DNA from 4 places in the Bradyrhizobium sp. UFLA05-125 genome. Region 4 is predicted to be linked to each of the others. Evidence: predicted binding sites of a transcription regulator. Region 4 holds the regulator's gene; each other region holds the start of a gene.
The links. Region 4 encodes LexA, which represses DNA repair genes until DNA is damaged. Its sites were predicted from a motif close to TGTTCNNNNTGTGTTCNG; they were not measured.
Positions count from the first base shown of each region.

Region 1 (4,209 bases), on a different contig from region 4:
GAGACGAACTGCGCCCGCGCGCCGGCCTTGGACTGCTCGGCGATGCGCAGGCGGCAGGCGCCGATATCATGGAGCAGGCCATCGATGGTCTCGTGCACTGAAAGCCTCGCGGCATCCGCGCCGCCGATCAGGACGCCGTCCATCGCAATCTCGTAGACCGGCATCGTCGCGCGGCCGCCCTTGATCTCGAGCTTGAGATGGCAGGGCAGCCGCTCGGTCTTGCGGCGGGCGTCGCCGTCGCTCTGCCTGAGCAGCACCGCGCAGCGCGATTTCAGCTTCTGCGCGAACGTCGTGACCGCCTTGCCGGCGCTGGAGACGCTTTCGCCATGCGCTTCCGCCGCCTTGGTGGCGGCATCGATCTCGGCGGCGCTGTCGCCCACGGATATGATGAATTGGGATGCGGTCGCGGCGTTGCCAGAGACCTCGCTGGTGGTCGCGGTCTGCTCGGCGACCGCACCATTGACGGTGTCGAACACTGGGCGGATCGCCTCGATTGCCTGCGAGATGCGATGCACGGCTTCCGCCGAGCCTGCCGCGTCCTTTTGCAGCGCCTCGATCTTCCTGGTGATCTCCTCGGTCGCGCCCTGGGTCTGCACCGCGAGCGCCTTCACCTCGGTCGCAACGACGGCAAAGCCTTTTCCGGCCGCGCCGGCGCGCGCCGCCTCGATGGTCGAGTTCAGCGCGAGCAGCGTGGTCTGGCGCGCGATCTGCGCGATCAGGTTGACGACGTTGCCGATCGCGGCCGAGGATTCGCGAAGGCGGTCGACATTGGCGCGGGCCTCTTGTGCGGCGGCGCTGGCAGCATCGGCGAGCTTGCCGGCCTCGCGGACCTGCGCGCCGATGCCCTGCGCCGACTGGGTGAATTTCTCGGCCGCGCTGGCAAAGGTGGTCGCGGTCGATTGCGCGGCGCTGCTGCGCCCCGTGAGCGCGTCGGTGCGCTGGCGGATGGTCGCGAGCGTGTTGGCGGTCGCTTCCGCCCCGCCGGCGACCGATTGGGCGGCGCGCTCGAGCTGGCGGATCATCGCGCCGAGCTCGAGTTCCAGGAGCTCGAGAATTTCCCTGGCTGAATCGCCCTCCGGTGCGGCAACGGGCTCGGCGACGGCTTGGGCCGCCTGCGGGAGAGCCGCGTGCGCGGCCTGTTCCGGCCGACGTTTCCGAAGTAGTCCGAAGGCCATCAGGTCACTCTTGTCGGGGGACGGGATGAGGATATTTTCACATCCCGAAATGAAGTCAGGGTTAACAAGTGCCTATGGCGAGGCATCTGGCCCTACGATATTACCTTCAAGTATGCTCTTTCATTCCGGGGGGCTCGCGGCCTATAAGGCCCGCGCTTCGATCCCTTATCTTGCCCCTTACCTTGGCTGACGATTCCTCAGAGACCACGCATGGCCGGACATTCCCAATTCAAGAACATCATGCACCGCAAGGGGCGGCAGGATGCGCAGAAGTCGAAGCTCTTCGGCAAGCTGGCCCGCGAAATCACCGTCGCGGCCAAGCTCGGCACGCCCGATCCCAACATGAATCCGCGCCTGCGCGCGGCCGTGATCGCGGCGCGCCAGGAGAACATGCCGAAGGACAATATCGAGCGCGCCATCAAGAAGGCGCTCGGCAGTGACGGTGAGAACTATGACGAGATCCGCTACGAGGGCTATGGCCCCGGCGGCGTCGCAGTCATCGTCGAGGCGCTGACCGACAATCGCAACCGCGCGGCCTCCGACATCCGCTCCTTCTTCACCAAATCCGGCGGCAATCTCGGCGAAACCGGCTCGGTGTCCTTCATGTTCGACCGCACCGGCATCATCGAATATGACCGCAGCGTCGCTTCCGACGATGCAGTGCTCGATGCCGCGATCGAGGCCGGCGCCGACGACGTCATCTCGGGCGAGAACGGCCATGAGATCTACGCCTCGACCGAGAGCTACCGCGATGTGGCCAAGGCGCTCGAGGCGAAGTTCGGCGAGCCGCGCAAGGCCGCGCTGATCTGGAAGCCGCAGAACACGGTGGCCGTCGACGACGAGACCGGCGAGAAGCTGCTCAAGCTGATGGACCTGCTCAACGAGCACGACGACGTCCAGAACGTCTACGCCAATTTCGAGGTGTCAGACGCGCTGATCGCGAAGATCGGTGGCTGAGGCCGCGCTCGTGTCCCGGACGCGGCGCAGCGCGAAGCGGTGCGCCGCAGAGCCGGACCCACGGCGCCTCGATTGCGGGCGGCGGCATGGGCCCCGGTTCAGCAGCGCACTGCTTCGCAATTTGCTGCGCCCGGGGCACGAGACCTCGCACTTCCCCAGGGGACTTTCGTTCCGTTTCTGTTTCCCTCCCTCCGGCCAGCGGCTATCACTGGCCCATGACCGCGCTTCCGATTCGCCATCCCGTCCGCATCATCGGCATCGACCCAGGCCTGCGCCGCACCGGTTGGGGCGTGATCGAGGCCGAGGGCAATCGCCTCGTCTATCTCGCCTGCGGCTCGGTGGAACCGCCGGAGGGGGCGCCGCTGTCGAGCCGGCTGCTGGCGATCCATGAGGGGCTGGCTGCCGTGCTCTCGCATCACAAGCCGATGGAAGCCGCGGTCGAGCAGACCTTCGTCAACAAGGACGGCGTCGCGACGTTGAAGCTCGGCCAGGCTCGCGGCGTCGCCATGCTGGCGCCCGCGATGTTCGGCATCACGGTGGCCGAATACGCGCCAAACCAGGTCAAGAAGACCGTGGTCGGTGCCGGTCACGCCGACAAGAACCAGATCGCAGTGATGCTGAAGATCCTCTTGCCCAAGGCCGAGCCGCCGTCCTCTGATGCCGCCGACGCTCTCGCCATCGCCATCACCCACGCCCATCATCGCCAAAGCGCCGCCCTGCGGCTGAAGGTGGTGGGCATATGATCGGCAAGCTCAAAGGCCTGATCGATTCCTATGGCGAGGATTTCGTGATCCTCGACGTCGGCGGCGTCGGCTACCAGGTGCATTGCTCAACGCGCACGCTGCAGCATCTGCCCTCACCCGGCGAAGCTGCCGTGCTGTCGATCGAAACCTACGTCCGAGAGGATCAGATCAAGCTGTTCGGCTTCCGCACCGACCAGGAGCGCGAATGGTTTCGCCTGCTTCAGACCGTGCAGGGCGTCGGAGCCAAGGTTGCCCTTGCCGTGCTCGGCACACTGTCGCCGCCTGACCTAGCGAATGCGATCGCACTGCGCGACAAGGCCGCGGTGTCGCGCACGCCGGGCGTCGGCCCCAAGGTCGCCGAGCGCATAGTCACTGAACTAAAGGATAAGGCGCCGGCCTTCGCCAATGTCGACCCGGCGGTCGTTCATCTTGCCGGCGCCGTCGACGACCAACGCGCCCCGCGCCCCGTTGCGGACGCGATCTCAGCGCTGGTCAATCTCGGCTACGGCCAGCCGCAGGCGGCGGCTGCCATTGCCACGGCGTCACGCAATGCCGGCGAGAATGCGGAAACCGCGCAGCTCATTCGCCTGGGTCTGAAAGAATTGTCGAAATAGACTATCCTGCGCGGCCGCTGACTGACGAAGGAACGCATTTTCCGCCATGCTGAGCAAAGAAGACAAGGAACTCATCGCCGCTGCGACCGCGGCGATCAGCCAACGTTATCGCAACGACTGGCAGGAGGTGGGGGCGGCGATGCGCACGCGCGACGGCCGCATCGTCACCGGCGTGAACATCGATGCCTATATCGGCCGCATCGCCGTCTGCGCCGAGGCGATCGCGATCGGACGTGCCATCACCGAGACTGGTGACCGCGGCATCGAGACCATCGTCGCCGTGCGTCATCCGAAGCCCGGCGAGCCCGGCGACATCGCCGTCGTCTCACCCTGCGGCATCTGCCGCGAGTTGATCCATGACTACGACGCCAAGGCGCGGGTCATCGTTCCCGACAACGGCCGCGAGCCGAAGGTCGCGAGCATCGGCGAGCTGTTGCCGAACAAGTACCGGCGAGGCAACGAGTGAACACCCCCTCCCGCATCGTCACGCCCGAGCGCCGCAGCGACGATGTCGGCGATACCGCGCTGCGCCCGCAATCGCTGACCGAATTCGTCGGCCAGCAGCAGGCGCGCAAGAATCTGTCCATCTTCATCGACGCGGCGCGCAAGCGCGGCGAGGCGCTGGATCACGTACTGTTCGTCGGTCCCCCCGGTCTCGGCAAGACCACGCTGGCGCAGATTGTGGCGCGCGAGCTCGGCGTCGGATTTCGCGCCACATCG
Region 1 is NZ_JBANBJ010000019.1:46,625-50,833, reverse strand. Features, by position in the region: gene SO156_RS18830 (methyl-accepting chemotaxis protein) at 1-1,175, opposite strand, end outside; gene SO156_RS18825 (YebC/PmpR family DNA-binding transcriptional regulator) at 1,386-2,132, shown strand; gene ruvC (crossover junction endodeoxyribonuclease RuvC) at 2,348-2,875, shown strand; gene ruvA (Holliday junction branch migration protein RuvA) at 2,872-3,489, shown strand; gene SO156_RS18810 (cytidine deaminase) at 3,536-3,955, shown strand; gene ruvB (Holliday junction branch migration DNA helicase RuvB) at 3,952-4,209, shown strand, end outside.
Region 1: the regulator LexA is predicted to act here: its motif matches at 2,300-2,317, upstream of ruvC (crossover junction endodeoxyribonuclease RuvC).

Region 2 (4,209 bases), on a different contig from region 4:
GCGCCTCGGTTCGACCGTCCAGGGCATGTGCTTCTCGCGCGCCGCGACGACGGGGGCGAAGAAGCTGCGGTGGTGGATCGAGGGACCGAGGCGGTCGAGCGCGTCCAGGTGTTCCGGTACGGCGTAGCCCTTGTGCTGCTCGAAACCGTAGCCCGGACAATCCGCCGCCAGTGCGCACATCAGCCGGTCGCGCGTCACCTTGGCAATGATCGAGGCGGCAGCGATCGAGAGCACCAGGCCATCCCCGCCGATCACGGCCTCGCAGTCGCAGGCCGTATCGAGCCTGTCGCGACCGTCGACGAAGACGTGGCGGGGCGACTCTGGCAGCGCCACCACCGCGCGCTTCAGCGCCCAGAGCGAGGCGCGCAGTATATTGTCGCGGTCGATACGCGCCGGCGAGGCGACGGCGACCGAGACCTGCGCGGTTGCGCAGATCTTGTCGAACAGCTTTTCGCGCTCCTCGGCCGTCAGGCGCTTGGAATCGTCAATGCCTCGCGGGATCCGGTTTGGGTCGAGGATCACGGCGGCCGCCACCACAGGCCCGGCCAGCGGCCCCCGTCCCGCCTCGTCGCAACCGGCAACCGGCCAGACGCCGCGCTTGATCAACGCGCGCTCGCGGCGAAAGCTCGGCGGCGCGACGGCGATGATACCCTTGGCGGCCTTTTCGGCGCCCTTAGGTTCCTTCGCGGCCGCTTTGGGCTCTTTCTTCGCGGCCTTCCTGGCCGGCTTGCTGGCGGACTTGTCCCGAATCATGGCCGCGATCGTGCGCACGCAGGTCCGGCCTGCGCAACCGGGAACCTCGGATATTCCCGTTATTCAGACCCGCCTGAGTCAGAACAGACTGAGCTGTTCGCCGCCGCGCTTCGGCTTGGCGAAGTGATCGGTGGTCAGCTTCGACCTGCGCTTGTTCAGACCTAGCCGCTCGCAGGCTATCTCGAAGCGGCGACCGATGGTCCAGGCCATTGGACCGGTGCCCTTCATCCGCTCGCCCCATTTCGAGTCGTAGTCGCGACCGCCGCGCATGTCGCGGATCAGGGTGAAGACGTGGCGGTAGCGATCCGGGTAGTTCGCCATCAGCCATTCACGGAAGAGGTCGCGGACCTCGAGCGGCAGCCGCAGCAGCACATAGGAAGCTTCCTTGACGCCGGCATGCGCGGCCGCATCCAGGATGCGTTCGATCTCGGAATCGTTCAGCGCAGGGATCACGGGAGCGACCATCACGGTCGTCGGGATACCGGCCTCCGTAAGCTGCTTCAGCACCTCCAGACGCTTGGGCGGCGTGGAGGCGCGCGGCTCCATGGTGCGCGCCAGCTTCGGATCGAGCGTGGTCACCGAGATCGCAACCTTGGCGAGGTTGCGCTTGGCCATGCGCGAGAGGATATCGATGTCGCGCGTCACCAGCGCCGATTTGGTGACGATGCCGACGGGATGGCCGGCGCGCTCCAGCACCTCCAGGATGCCGCGCATGATTTTGCGCTCACGCTCGATCGGCTGATAGGGATCAGTGTTGGTGCCGATAGCGATCATCCGCGGCTCATAGCCGGTCGCGGCAAGTTCCTTCTCGAGCAGCGCCGGCGCCTCGGGCTTGGCGAACAGTTTTGACTCGAAGTCGAGCCCAGGCGAGAGCCCGAGATAGGCGTGGGTCGGCCGCGCGAAGCAATAGACGCAACCGTGCTCGCAGCCGCGGTAGGGATTGATGGAACGGTCAAAGCCGATGTCGGGGGAGTCGTTCCGGGTGATTACCTTGCGCGAGTTGTCGACGGCCACGGTGGTCTTGAACGGCGGCAGTTCCTCGAGGCTCTGCCAGCCGTCATCGAAGGCGACGCGCGCCTCGGCCTCATAACGGCCGCTGGCGTTGGACTGGGCGCCGCGCCCGCGCCTGCGTTCGCGGTCGATCGCGACGGCAAGCTCAGGAAACGCGGAAGGCGCACCCGCCGGCTCGGAGGGCGCCGTGACCGGCGGGTGCTTGAGGGCATGAGAGGATGCTCGACTCATGAAACCAAGATAGCACGCGATCGGAACAAATCAAGAACAAGAACGTAAAAGCCGCAAAACAACCCCATGCAAAGTAGCCGCCCAAACTTAGCGCACCGAATTTTGACCTCGCTCAAGGGTTGCCGGCCGCGTTGCCGTTTGATGCCGCCGGTAGAAACGGGATCGATCGCCCGGGAACCGGGTTGGTGACGGTCGTCGCAACAAGGGCAGCCCATCATGACAAGCCAACAACAAGCGCGCGCCAGCGGAGGCGACCTCGACCTGCTCGATCGCTACTGGCGCGCCGCCAACTACTTATCCGTCGGACAAATCTACCTTTTGGACAATCCGCTGCTGCGCGAGCCGCTCCGCCCCGAGCACATCAAGCCGCGCCTGCTCGGCCATTGGGGGACGACGCCGGGGCTGAACTTCATCTATGCCCATCTGAACCGCGCGATCCGCACGCTCGATCTCAGCGTCCTCTATATCTGCGGCCCCGGCCATGGCGGCCCGGGCATGGTCGCCAATACCTATCTCGAAGGCAGCTATAGCGAGATCTATCCAGACATCGGGCGCGATGCGGACGGATTGCGCAAGCTGTTCAGGCAGTTCTCCTTCCCCGGTGGCATTCCGAGCCACGCGGCGCCGGAGACGCCGGGCTCGATCCATGAAGGCGGCGAGCTCGGCTACGCGCTGGTCCACGCCTATGGCGCCGCGCTCGACAATCCCGACCTGATCGTCGCCTGCGTCGTCGGTGACGGCGAGGCCGAGACAGGGCCGCTTGCGGCGTCCTGGCATTCGAACAAGTTTTTGAATCCTGCGCATGACGGTGCGGTGCTGCCGATCCTGCATCTCAACGGCTACAAGATCGCCAACCCCACCGTGCTCGGGCGGATGCGCGACGGGGAGATCCGCGATCTCTTCCGTGGGCTAGGCCACGAGCCGCTGTTCGTCGAGGGTGATGATCCCAAAACGATGCACAGGATCATGGCGGACGCGCTCGACGTGGCGCTGGCGAGCATCCGCTCGATTCAGCAGCATGCGCGCGAAACAAGGACCGCGATCGAGCGGCCGCGCTGGCCGATGATCGTGCTGCGCTCACCGAAGGGCTGGACCGGACCAAAGGAGGTCGACGGGCTGAAGGTCGAGGGCTTTTGGCGTGCCCACCAGGTGCCGGTTGCCAATTGCCGCGAAAATCCGGCGCATCTGAAAGTGCTCGAAGCCTGGATGAAGAGCTACGCGCCGGAGGAGCTGTTCGACCCCCACGGCACGCTTGTTCCCGAATTGCAGGCCCTCGCCCCCACCGGCGACCGCCGCATGGGCGCAAATCCGCACGGCAATGGCGGACTGCTGAAGCGCGAGCTCAAGCTGCCCGATTTCCGCAACTTTGCCGTCGAGGTGAAGCAGCCGGGCAAGACGGTCGCCGAGGCAACGCGCGAGCTTGGCAAATTCCTGCGCGACGTCGTCAGGCTGAATGCGGATGCCCGCAACTTCCGCATCATGGGCCCGGACGAAACCGCGTCAAACCGGCTTGACGCCGTATTCGAGGCGACCGAACGGGTCTGGATGGAGCCGACCGAGCCTTATGACGTCCACCTCGCCCAGGATGGCCGTGTCATGGAGGTCTTGAGCGAGCATCTCTGCCAGGGCTGGCTCGAAGGCTATCTGCTCACCGGACGCCACGGCTTCTTCTCCTGCTATGAAGCCTTCATCCACATCGTCGATTCGATGTTCAACCAGCACGCCAAATGGCTGAAGGTGTCGCGCGAGCTGACCTGGCGGCGGCCGATCGCCTCGCTCAACTATCTCCTGACCTCGCATGTCTGGCGCCAGGACCATAACGGCTTCAGCCATCAGGACCCCGGCTTCGTCGACCTCGTCACCAACAAGAAGGCCGACATCGTCCGCGTCTATTTCCCACCCGACGCCAACACGCTGCTGTGGGTCGCCGATCACTGCCTGCGCACCTATGACCGCATCAACGTGATCGTTGCCGGCAAGCAGCCCGCGCCGCAATGGCTCACCATGCAGGATGCGGCGACGCATTGCGATGCCGGCATCGGCATCTGGACCTGGGCCGGCACGGAAGATGCCGATGGCGAGCCTGACGTCGTGATGGCCTGCGCCGGCGACGTGCCGACGGTGGAAACGCTCGCAGCGGTCGATCTGTTGCGGAAGGCGCTGCCCGATCTGAAGATCCGCGTCGTCAACGTCGTCGATCTCATGACGCTGCAA
Region 2 is NZ_JBANBJ010000035.1:27,742-31,950, reverse strand. Features, by position in the region: gene rnhB (ribonuclease HII) at 1-753, opposite strand, end outside; gene SO156_RS26425 (PA0069 family radical SAM protein) at 832-1,995, opposite strand; gene SO156_RS26420 (phosphoketolase family protein) at 2,212-4,209, shown strand, end outside.
Region 2: the regulator LexA is predicted to act here: its motif matches at 2,017-2,034, upstream of SO156_RS26425 (PA0069 family radical SAM protein).

Region 3 (4,209 bases), on a different contig from region 4:
ATAACGAGCATGTGAAGGCGGGCCAGGTGCTGGCCCGGATCGACGACCGCGACTTCAAGGTCGCGCTCGACCAGGCCGGCGCCGACGTTGCGGCCGCGAGTGCCACCATCACGAGCAAGGAGGCGCAGCTCGAGGTTCAGCAGGCGGTGATCTCGGCCGCCAGGGCGACGATCGACGTCGACACCGCAACCAAGACCTTCGCAAGCCAGGAGAACAAGCGCTACACGGGCCTCGCCGCGACAGGCTTCGGCAGCGTGCAGAATGCGCAGCAGGCGCAGGCGCGCGACGCCAGCGCGGACGCGACGATCCAGCGCGACACCGCCAATCTCGCCTCCGCCCTCAAGCAGGTCGATCTGTTGAAAGCCGAGATCGTGCAGGCCACGGCCGCTCTCGCCCGCGCGGAAGCCGTGCAGCACCAGGCCGAGCTCAATCTCGGCTACACGACGATCGTCTCCCCGATCGGTGGCGTGGTCGGCAACCGCACCCTTCGCGTCGGCCAGTTCGTTCAGGCCGGCACGCAGTTGATGTCGATCGTGCCTGCCGACGGCGCCTATGTGGTCGCCAACTTCAAGGAGACCCAGCTCACCAACGTGCATGCCGGCCAGACGGTCGACATCGAGGTCGACATGTTCCCGGGCCAGGTCGTGCACGGGCACGTCGATTCGATCGCGCCCGCGAGCGGTCAGGAGTTCGCGCTGCTGCCGCCCGACAACGCCACCGGCAACTTCACCAAGGTGGTTCAGCGGATCCCCGTCAGGATCGCGCTCGATGCCGAGAGCGCGCCGTCGTTCGCGCTGCGTCCGGGCATGTCCGTGATCCCGACGATTGCGACGCGTTCCAGCGCTCCCGCCGCGCTGGCAGCGACTGCACCCAAGGCAACCCAGACTAAGGCAAACCAGACCTCCGGAGGGTCGCGCCATGTCCAACAGCCTCGCAATCCCAGCACCCGCACGCTCGATTCCGGCCGCGACGCCTGATCGCATCGTCGCCGATCCGAACCGCGCCAGCGCCACGATCTGGATCGCCGTCTTCGCGGCGATGATCGGCGCCTTCATGGCGATCCTGAACATCCAGATCACCAACGCCTCGCTGCTCAATATCGAGGGCGGCATCGGCACCGGTGTCGACAACGGCTCCTGGATCTCGACGTCCTATCTGATCGGCGAGATCATCGTCATCCCGCTCACCGACTATCTGTCGCGCGTGTTCTCGTTCCGTAACATCATCCTGAGCTTTGCGACGCTGTTTGCGGCATTCTCGGTCGCCTGTGCTTTCACCCACGACCTGCCCTCGATGATCGCGATGCGCGGCTTGCAGGGCTTTTTCGGCGGCGTCCTGATCCCGATGGCGTTCACGCTGGTCTTCACCAAGCTGCCGAAGGGCCAGCAGCCGATCGGGCTCGCGATGTTCTCACTCGCGGTGACCTTTGCGCCCGCGATCGGCCCGACCATCGGCGGCTATCTCACCGAGAATTACGGCTGGCAGACCATCTTCTTCGTCAACGTCGTGCCGACCGCGGTCATGGTCGCGACGCTGTTCTTCGCGCTGGAGCGCCAGCCGCTTCAGCTAGGCCTGCTGCGCGAAGGCGACTGGTTCGGCATCGCCACCATGGCGGTCGGCCTGGCCTCGCTCCAGGCCGTGCTCGAGGAAGGCAACAAGGACGACTGGTTCGGCTCGCCCCTCATCGTGCGGCTTGCCATTGTCGCGGCCGTCAGCCTCGCACTGTTCATCTACAATGAGCTGGTCGTGGAAAAGCCACTGTTGCGCCTGCGGCTATTGACGCAATGGAATTTCGGCATCGGCACGATCGCCTCGGTCTTCCTCGGCTTCGCCCTGTTCGGCTCGGTCTACCTGCTGCCCGCCTATCTCGGCCAGGTGCAAGGCTACAATGCCGAGCAGATCGGCAACGTGCTGGCCTGGACCGGCCTGCCGCAGCTTCTCCTGATCCCCCTGGTGCCGAAGCTGATGCAGCGCTTCGACGCCCGCTATATCGCGACCGTCGGCCTGCTATTGTTCGCCACGAGCTCCTTCATGAACATCATGATGTCGCTCGATTATGCGGGCGATCAGTTCCTCGCGCCCAACGTCGTGCGCGCGGTCGGTCAGGCACTGACGCTGGCGCCGCTCTCAGCGCTCAGCCTCGGTAGCGTCGCACCGCAGGATGCGGCCGCCGCCTCCGGTATCTCCAACATGATGCGCAATCTCGGCGGCGCGATCGGCACCGCCGTGCTCGCGACCATCGTTACCAAGCGCGAGCAATTTCATTCCAACATCATCGGCCAATCCGTGACGCTCGGCCGCGAGGAGGTCCGCAGCCGCATCGCGCAGCTCACGAACTATTTCGTCGCCCATGGCGTGCCGGATCCCAACGCCGCGCACGAGCAGGCCGTCATCGCGCTCGGCAAGCTGGTGAAGCGCCAGGCGCTGGTAATGGGCTTTTCCGACACCTTTGCCGTGATCGGCGTGATGCTGGTGCTGGCCGCGCTGGCCGTGCTGCTGACGCGGAGCGTGAAGGCGGCGGGCGGCCCGGCGCACTAAGCCTCGACCACTTATTTTTGAGCGGCCGTCACGCTTGACGGCCGTCTTTTTTTGTGTTCTTCCTTTGTTCCATTCAAGTACAGGTTGTATCAGGAGTTCATTTCATGATGAGTGATATGCACGGCGATGGCGGGCCGGCCCAGCTCGTGATTCATGATGACGAAGATACGCCAGACGAATTCGTGATCGAATTGCTGCGGCGGGTTTTCGGTAAGTCCGAGCGCGAGGCGGTCGCGCTGATCACCAGGATCGAGCAGGAGGAAAAGGCCGGTAGCGGTCCCTACCCGCGGTCCGTCGCCGACGCACTGCTCAAATCCGCGCTGCAGCACATTCAATTTGCAGGTCACGGCCTGCGGATCACACTCGAACCGGTCAAGACGACCTGCGAGCTTTGCGGCAAGCCCGAGGCGCAGACCGACGTGCGACTCGGGGGCCGGACGATCTGGCTGTGCAGCGACTGCATGCGTGCCGCAGGTAACTCCGGCGAGGAGCCGAAGGAAGAGGAGTTCGAATATGCCTGCGAGGTTCTGGACCGGCATTTTGCCGGCGTTCCACGCAGCAAGCTCGTGACCACGGTTCGCCAGTTTCCGGGACACATGCGCGCAGACGTCCAGGCGGGCATCGACCGCCTGTTCGCTTCCGCCGTCCGGCTGTTCGGCATCAATGACGAGCAACGCTACGAAACGCTGTCGATTGCGCGGCTTCTGCGCGAAGGCCGCAATGCGCAGGCGATCGCACCGCTCCAGTATTTCGATGTCGATATTGGCGAGAAGAACCCCGCCAAGTGCCTCGACAACGGGCTGTGGCTGTGCGCGCAGGGTGATCTCCGCTACGCCGTGCTGCTCTGTGCGCATCGCGAGTTCAGCCGCGAGTCCGGAATCCGGATCGAACTCGCCGTGCCCTCTGGCGCCGCGGGCGCGGCCCTCGTCCAGCGATGCTTCGGCGAGCTGGAGCAGGCTGTGCAGACCGCGCGCACCTATCGCGGCAAGATTCTCTCGCTCGACGCCGACCGAGATTATCGCGGCCTCTCGCGCGGCATCACCGTACACCGCCTGCCGCCGGTCGCACGCGACGAGGTGATCCTGCCGGAGCAGACCTTGCGGCTGCTCGATCGCAACGTCCTGAGATTCGTCGGGACCCGCGATCAATTGCGCAGGCTCGGTCAGTCGACGCGCAAGGGCATTTTGCTGTACGGCCCGCCAGGCACCGGCAAGACGCACACGATCCGGTATCTCGCGGCGCATTTGCCCGCCATACGACCCTGATCATCACCGCCGAGCAAATGGGCCTTCTCGGCGCCTATATGAGCCTGGCGCGGCTGCTTCAGCCCTCGATGGTGGTGATCGAGGATGTCGATCTCATCGCCCGCGACCGCGATGACATGGGGCCATGCGAGGAGCCCCTTCTGAACAGGCTGCTCAACGAGATGGACAGGCTGAAGGAGGACGCAGACATCCTCTTCGTCCTGACCACCAACCGGCCGGGGGACCTCGAAGATGCGCTCGCCGGCCGGCCCGGCCGGATCGACCAGGCCATCGAAGTGCCTCTCCCCAACGAGCTCGGCCGCAGCAAGCTGGTACGGCTCTACGGCAAGGGGCTGCCGCTCGATGACGCCATCGTCGCCGAAGCGGCGCGGCGCAGTGAGGGCACGAGTTGCGCCTTCATCAAGGA
Region 3 is NZ_JBANBJ010000062.1:34,700-38,908, forward strand. Features, by position in the region: gene SO156_RS34970 (HlyD family secretion protein) at 1-977, shown strand, start outside; gene SO156_RS34975 (DHA2 family efflux MFS transporter permease subunit) at 919-2,538, shown strand; gene SO156_RS34980 (ATP-dependent Clp protease adaptor ClpS) at 2,643-3,803, shown strand; gene SO156_RS34985 (AAA family ATPase) at 3,821-4,209, shown strand, end outside.
Region 3: the regulator LexA is predicted to act here: its motif matches at 2,593-2,610, upstream of SO156_RS34980 (ATP-dependent Clp protease adaptor ClpS).

Region 4 (4,209 bases):
TCATTGAGACGATCGCGCGGCGGCCAAGGTAAGCGCACTCAACTGCGCTTGGATTTGGGCCGATCGAGACGCTGCCGTTGCGCGCGCATGCGGCTGGTCTTCTCCTTGAGCGCTTCGATCTCCTCATCGAGCTTTGCGCTCCGCGACTTCGGCGGCTCATCGCCGCGCAGCTTCTCGAGCGCTTTCTCAACCGACAGCTTTGAAGTCTCTGCCATCAGGGTTCTCCCGGACGTCTCCCGACGCGCCTTGCGTGCGGGCGCGCAGCAATTCTGAGCCGGAAGCGGAACGAGGCGATATTGTCCCAAAGGGCATCCTGCCGTCCTGCTGCTGGAAAGACATTTCATCTCCACCTTCGCGTTCGCGCCTTTTGCCTCGACGCCCGCACTCGGCTAGAACGCAACGCGACCTGTCCTTACGATTTGCCCAGCAGGAGTTCAGCCCGTGGCCCTGATGCCGGTTTCCGACGCGCTCGATGCGGTGCTCGCGGGCGTCGAGCCTGTCGCCGACGAGATGGTTGCGCTCGATGCGGCCTACCATCGCGTGCTGGCGCGCGACGTCGCGGCGCGGCGCACGCAGCCGCCGCAGGCGATGTCGGCGATGGATGGCTATGCGGTGCGCGCTGCCGATGCGGCAGAGGTGGGCACAGAGCTCACCGTGATCGGCGAGGTCGCAGCAGGACGACCGTTTGCGGGAACGGTCGGTGCGGGTCAGGCAGTACGGATCTTCACGGGCGGCGTAGTGCCCGATGGCGCGGACGCGGTGGTAATCCAGGAGGACACAGTCGCTGACGGCAGGCGCGTCACGGTCAAGGAGGCCGCGATCGTTGGAAGGCACATCCGTCCCGCCGGCGTCGATTTCCGCGAAGGCGACGTGCTCCTGCGAGAAGGAGCAAGGCTCACCGAACGCGACCTATCACTCGCCGCCGGCATGAACCATCCGCAGCTAGCCGTCCGTCGCCGGCCCAGGATCGCGATTCTCGCGACCGGCGACGAACTCGTGATGCCGGGCTCAACGCCGGGCGCGGGCCAGATCGTCTTTTCCAACGGCTATGCCCTGCACGCGCTGGCGCGGGCCGAGGGCGCCGAAACGGTCGATCTCGGCATTGCCGCCGATACCGTTGCGGCGACCAGCGCCGGCATCCGCCGCGCCCGCGAGAGCGGCGCCGACATCCTGATCACGACCGGCGGGGCCTCAGTCGGCGACCACGACCTGGTGAGGCCGGCGCTTCAGGCCGAAGGTTTCGAGATGGCGTTCTGGAAGATCGCGATGCGGCCGGGCAAGCCGATGATGCACGGCCGTCTCGGCGCGATGCGGGTGATCGGCCTGCCCGGCAATCCGGTCTCGTCCTATGTCTGCGGCTTCCTGTTCATGGTGCCGTTGATTCGCGCGCTTGCTGGCCGCTCTCGCGTTCATCACCGCCGCGAGCGCGCCGTGCTCGGGCGCGACGTCGGGCCCAACGACGTCCGTGAGGATTATCTGCGCGCCCGGCTCGAGGAGCGCGAGGACGGCACGCTCGTGGCCGTTCCCGTCAACCACCAGGACTCCTCACTGCTTGCGAATCTCGCTATGGCACAGGCACTTCTCGTGCGCGCGCCGTTCGCGCCGAAGGCTGAAGCAGGCACGCCTTGCGAGGTGTTGCGGCTGCCCTTGTGAGGGCGATCTGATTCACGTGTAGCGCGAACTTCGCTGCGTTCACCCAAAATTAAGTGGTTGCGGAACACATATCGAACATATAGTGTCCGTTCATGATTTGTTTCGAGCATCTAGCGGCTTCTGCTGAATCTGGCGTCTCGGAATCGAACGACATCAACCGGGGGATTTGGTCGAGATGTTAACGCGCAAACAATACGAGCTTCTGCGGTTCATCAGTGAGCGCCTCAAGGAAAGCGGCGTGCCGCCCTCCTTCGATGAGATGAAGGACGCGCTCGATCTTCGCTCGAAGTCGGGCATCCACCGGCTGATCACTGCGCTGGAAGAGCGCGGCTTCATCCGTCGCCTGCCCAACCGCGCGCGCGCCATTGAGGTCATCAAGCTGCCCGAGCTTCAGGCCGCGGGCGCCGGCCGCCGCGGCTTCACGCCGAGCGTCATCGAAGGCAATCTCGGCAAGGTGCGGGGCGTAAGCGCTCCCGTCGACGACGGCGATCGCCCCGTCGCCGTGCCCGTGATGGGACGGATCGCAGCCGGCACGCCGATCGAGGCATTGCAGACCCGCAGCCACACCATCAGCGTGCCTCCGGACATGCTCGGCTCGGGCGAGCACTACGCGCTCGAAGTGCGCGGCGATTCGATGGTCGACGCCGGCATCCTGGATGGCGACATGGCGCTGATCCAGCGCAACGAGACCGCCGACACCGGCGACATCGTGGTGGCGCTGATCGACGATGAGGAAGCGACGCTCAAGCGCTTCCGCCGTCGCGGCGCGTCAATCGCGTTGGAGCCCGCCAACACCGCCTATGAGGTGCGCATCCTGCCGCCGAACCGGGTGAAGATTCAGGGCAAGCTGATCGGGCTGTACCGGAAGTACTGATTGCCCGCCAGATTGCCGGTTATTGCGCAACGATGCGGGCGGACGGATTGTCCGCTCCGGCAAAATGGTGTTTTCGCTTCCATTGTGATTATCCCCACACCTGCGCGAAGCTAATCCTCGAGCATGGCAGGCGCGAATGCGCTGTGCACGATGCAGAGGACAAAACCCATGCGGCAGATGATTTTGAGCGCAATCTCGGCAGCCTTGATCGCGGAATCGGCATCCGCGAGCGATGCAGCGCAACACCAGCATGGCGCCCGCAAGGCAGAGCACGCGGCAACCAGCGCGCCATTCCGCAAGTCCAACAATGCGATCGCACCTGCGGCGCAGGTGAGATGGCCCTATTCGGGGTACTCCGCTCCTGCCGGCCGCTGATGGAAGCTCGCGTAAGTGAATGGCGTGAACCAAGATAGACTGGCGGCGCGAGGCTTTGTTCCTGGTGTGCCGGGAAAGATAATGTGATCGGGCGACGCGCAGACGGGCCGCAGATTTGCCCACAAAAGCGATACACTCCAAGGCTTCCAACTCTGATAGAGGCCTGCGCCTCCGGGGGGGCGCGGACCTGCTATCTCGCATGAGGAGCACTCCGATGTGTGACTACAGCCTACATGCCGTTGCGACCCGCCCCGCTCAAGTCGGCGAGACGATCGTCACGACAACCTTCCGCGGCACCTCGACGCGTGGATTTGCGTCGGAGCGTGATCTCTCGGTTGCCGTCTGCCTCCTGCCCGGCACCGAGCTCGCCTTCGCCGACAACGTCCGCTACGACAATCGCTGGATCTGGACGCGCACCGTCAATTCCCGCGTCGGCAAGTTCGGTAAGGTCGATCCGCACATTCCCGATCGTCATCATGATGCGATCGAATTCCCCGACGGCAACTACGTACTGGTGACGCAGCTCGTCGAGGGACAGCGTGCCACGGTTCTGCAATTGCCGGTAACGCAGCCGCTCGGCGAGAAGACTGAGCAGCCCGCCGTCGAGCAGCACACCACCACGACGCCTACGACACGCCTGCCGATCGGCTGACGCGTCTTTCAATTCTCGGCCTGCAGGTCGGCCTCCGACGGCGTAGCATCCTTGCTGCGTGGAGTAGCCGGCCGCGGTGCGAGGCTGAGCTCGAAATCACTATCGCCGGCCCCGGCCGGCGACCAGGGGCGGTTTGCGCCCCTTATTTTTACCGTTCGCAGCGTGAAACCGTCGCCCTCGCGCGATAGCGCGAGCGCTCCTTGCGTCTTCAGACGCTCGCGATCCACGACCATCGCCGTGCAATCGGTTGCTGCCGGCTTCGCCGTCACCACCAGCGCGGCGCGGCTGCAATCATCCGCCAGCGCATCGACACGCAGCGAGAGCGCGACCAGGCGACCATCGGCGAGCGGTGTCACGCAGCCGGCCTCGTCGCATGAGACGCCGTCGGCGAGCGACGGATCCGTCGCACTGCGCGGATCGGCATCGGCCGCAAGCCACTCCTTGAGGAGAAAATTGTCCTTGCCGGTTCGGATCAGGTGCAGTTGGCCGTCCCTGCCGCGCACCGCGACGCTGTGGCCGTCGCCTGCGATCAGGATGTCGGGCTGGCGCATATGCAGCGCCCAGCCGATCGCGAGCGCCAACACGACGACACCCGTCCAGCGCAGCGGCGTCCGCAACAGGCCCATCACGACGAGGCCGATGCTGGCGGCAATCA
Region 4 is NZ_JBANBJ010000013.1:136,287-140,495, forward strand. Features, by position in the region: gene SO156_RS15375 (hypothetical protein) at 39-215, opposite strand; gene SO156_RS15380 (molybdopterin molybdotransferase MoeA) at 442-1,653, shown strand; gene lexA (transcriptional repressor LexA) at 1,829-2,527, shown strand; gene SO156_RS15390 (hypothetical protein) at 2,696-2,902, shown strand; gene SO156_RS15395 (hypothetical protein) at 3,117-3,554, shown strand; gene SO156_RS15400 (ComEC/Rec2 family competence protein) at 3,563-4,209, opposite strand, start outside.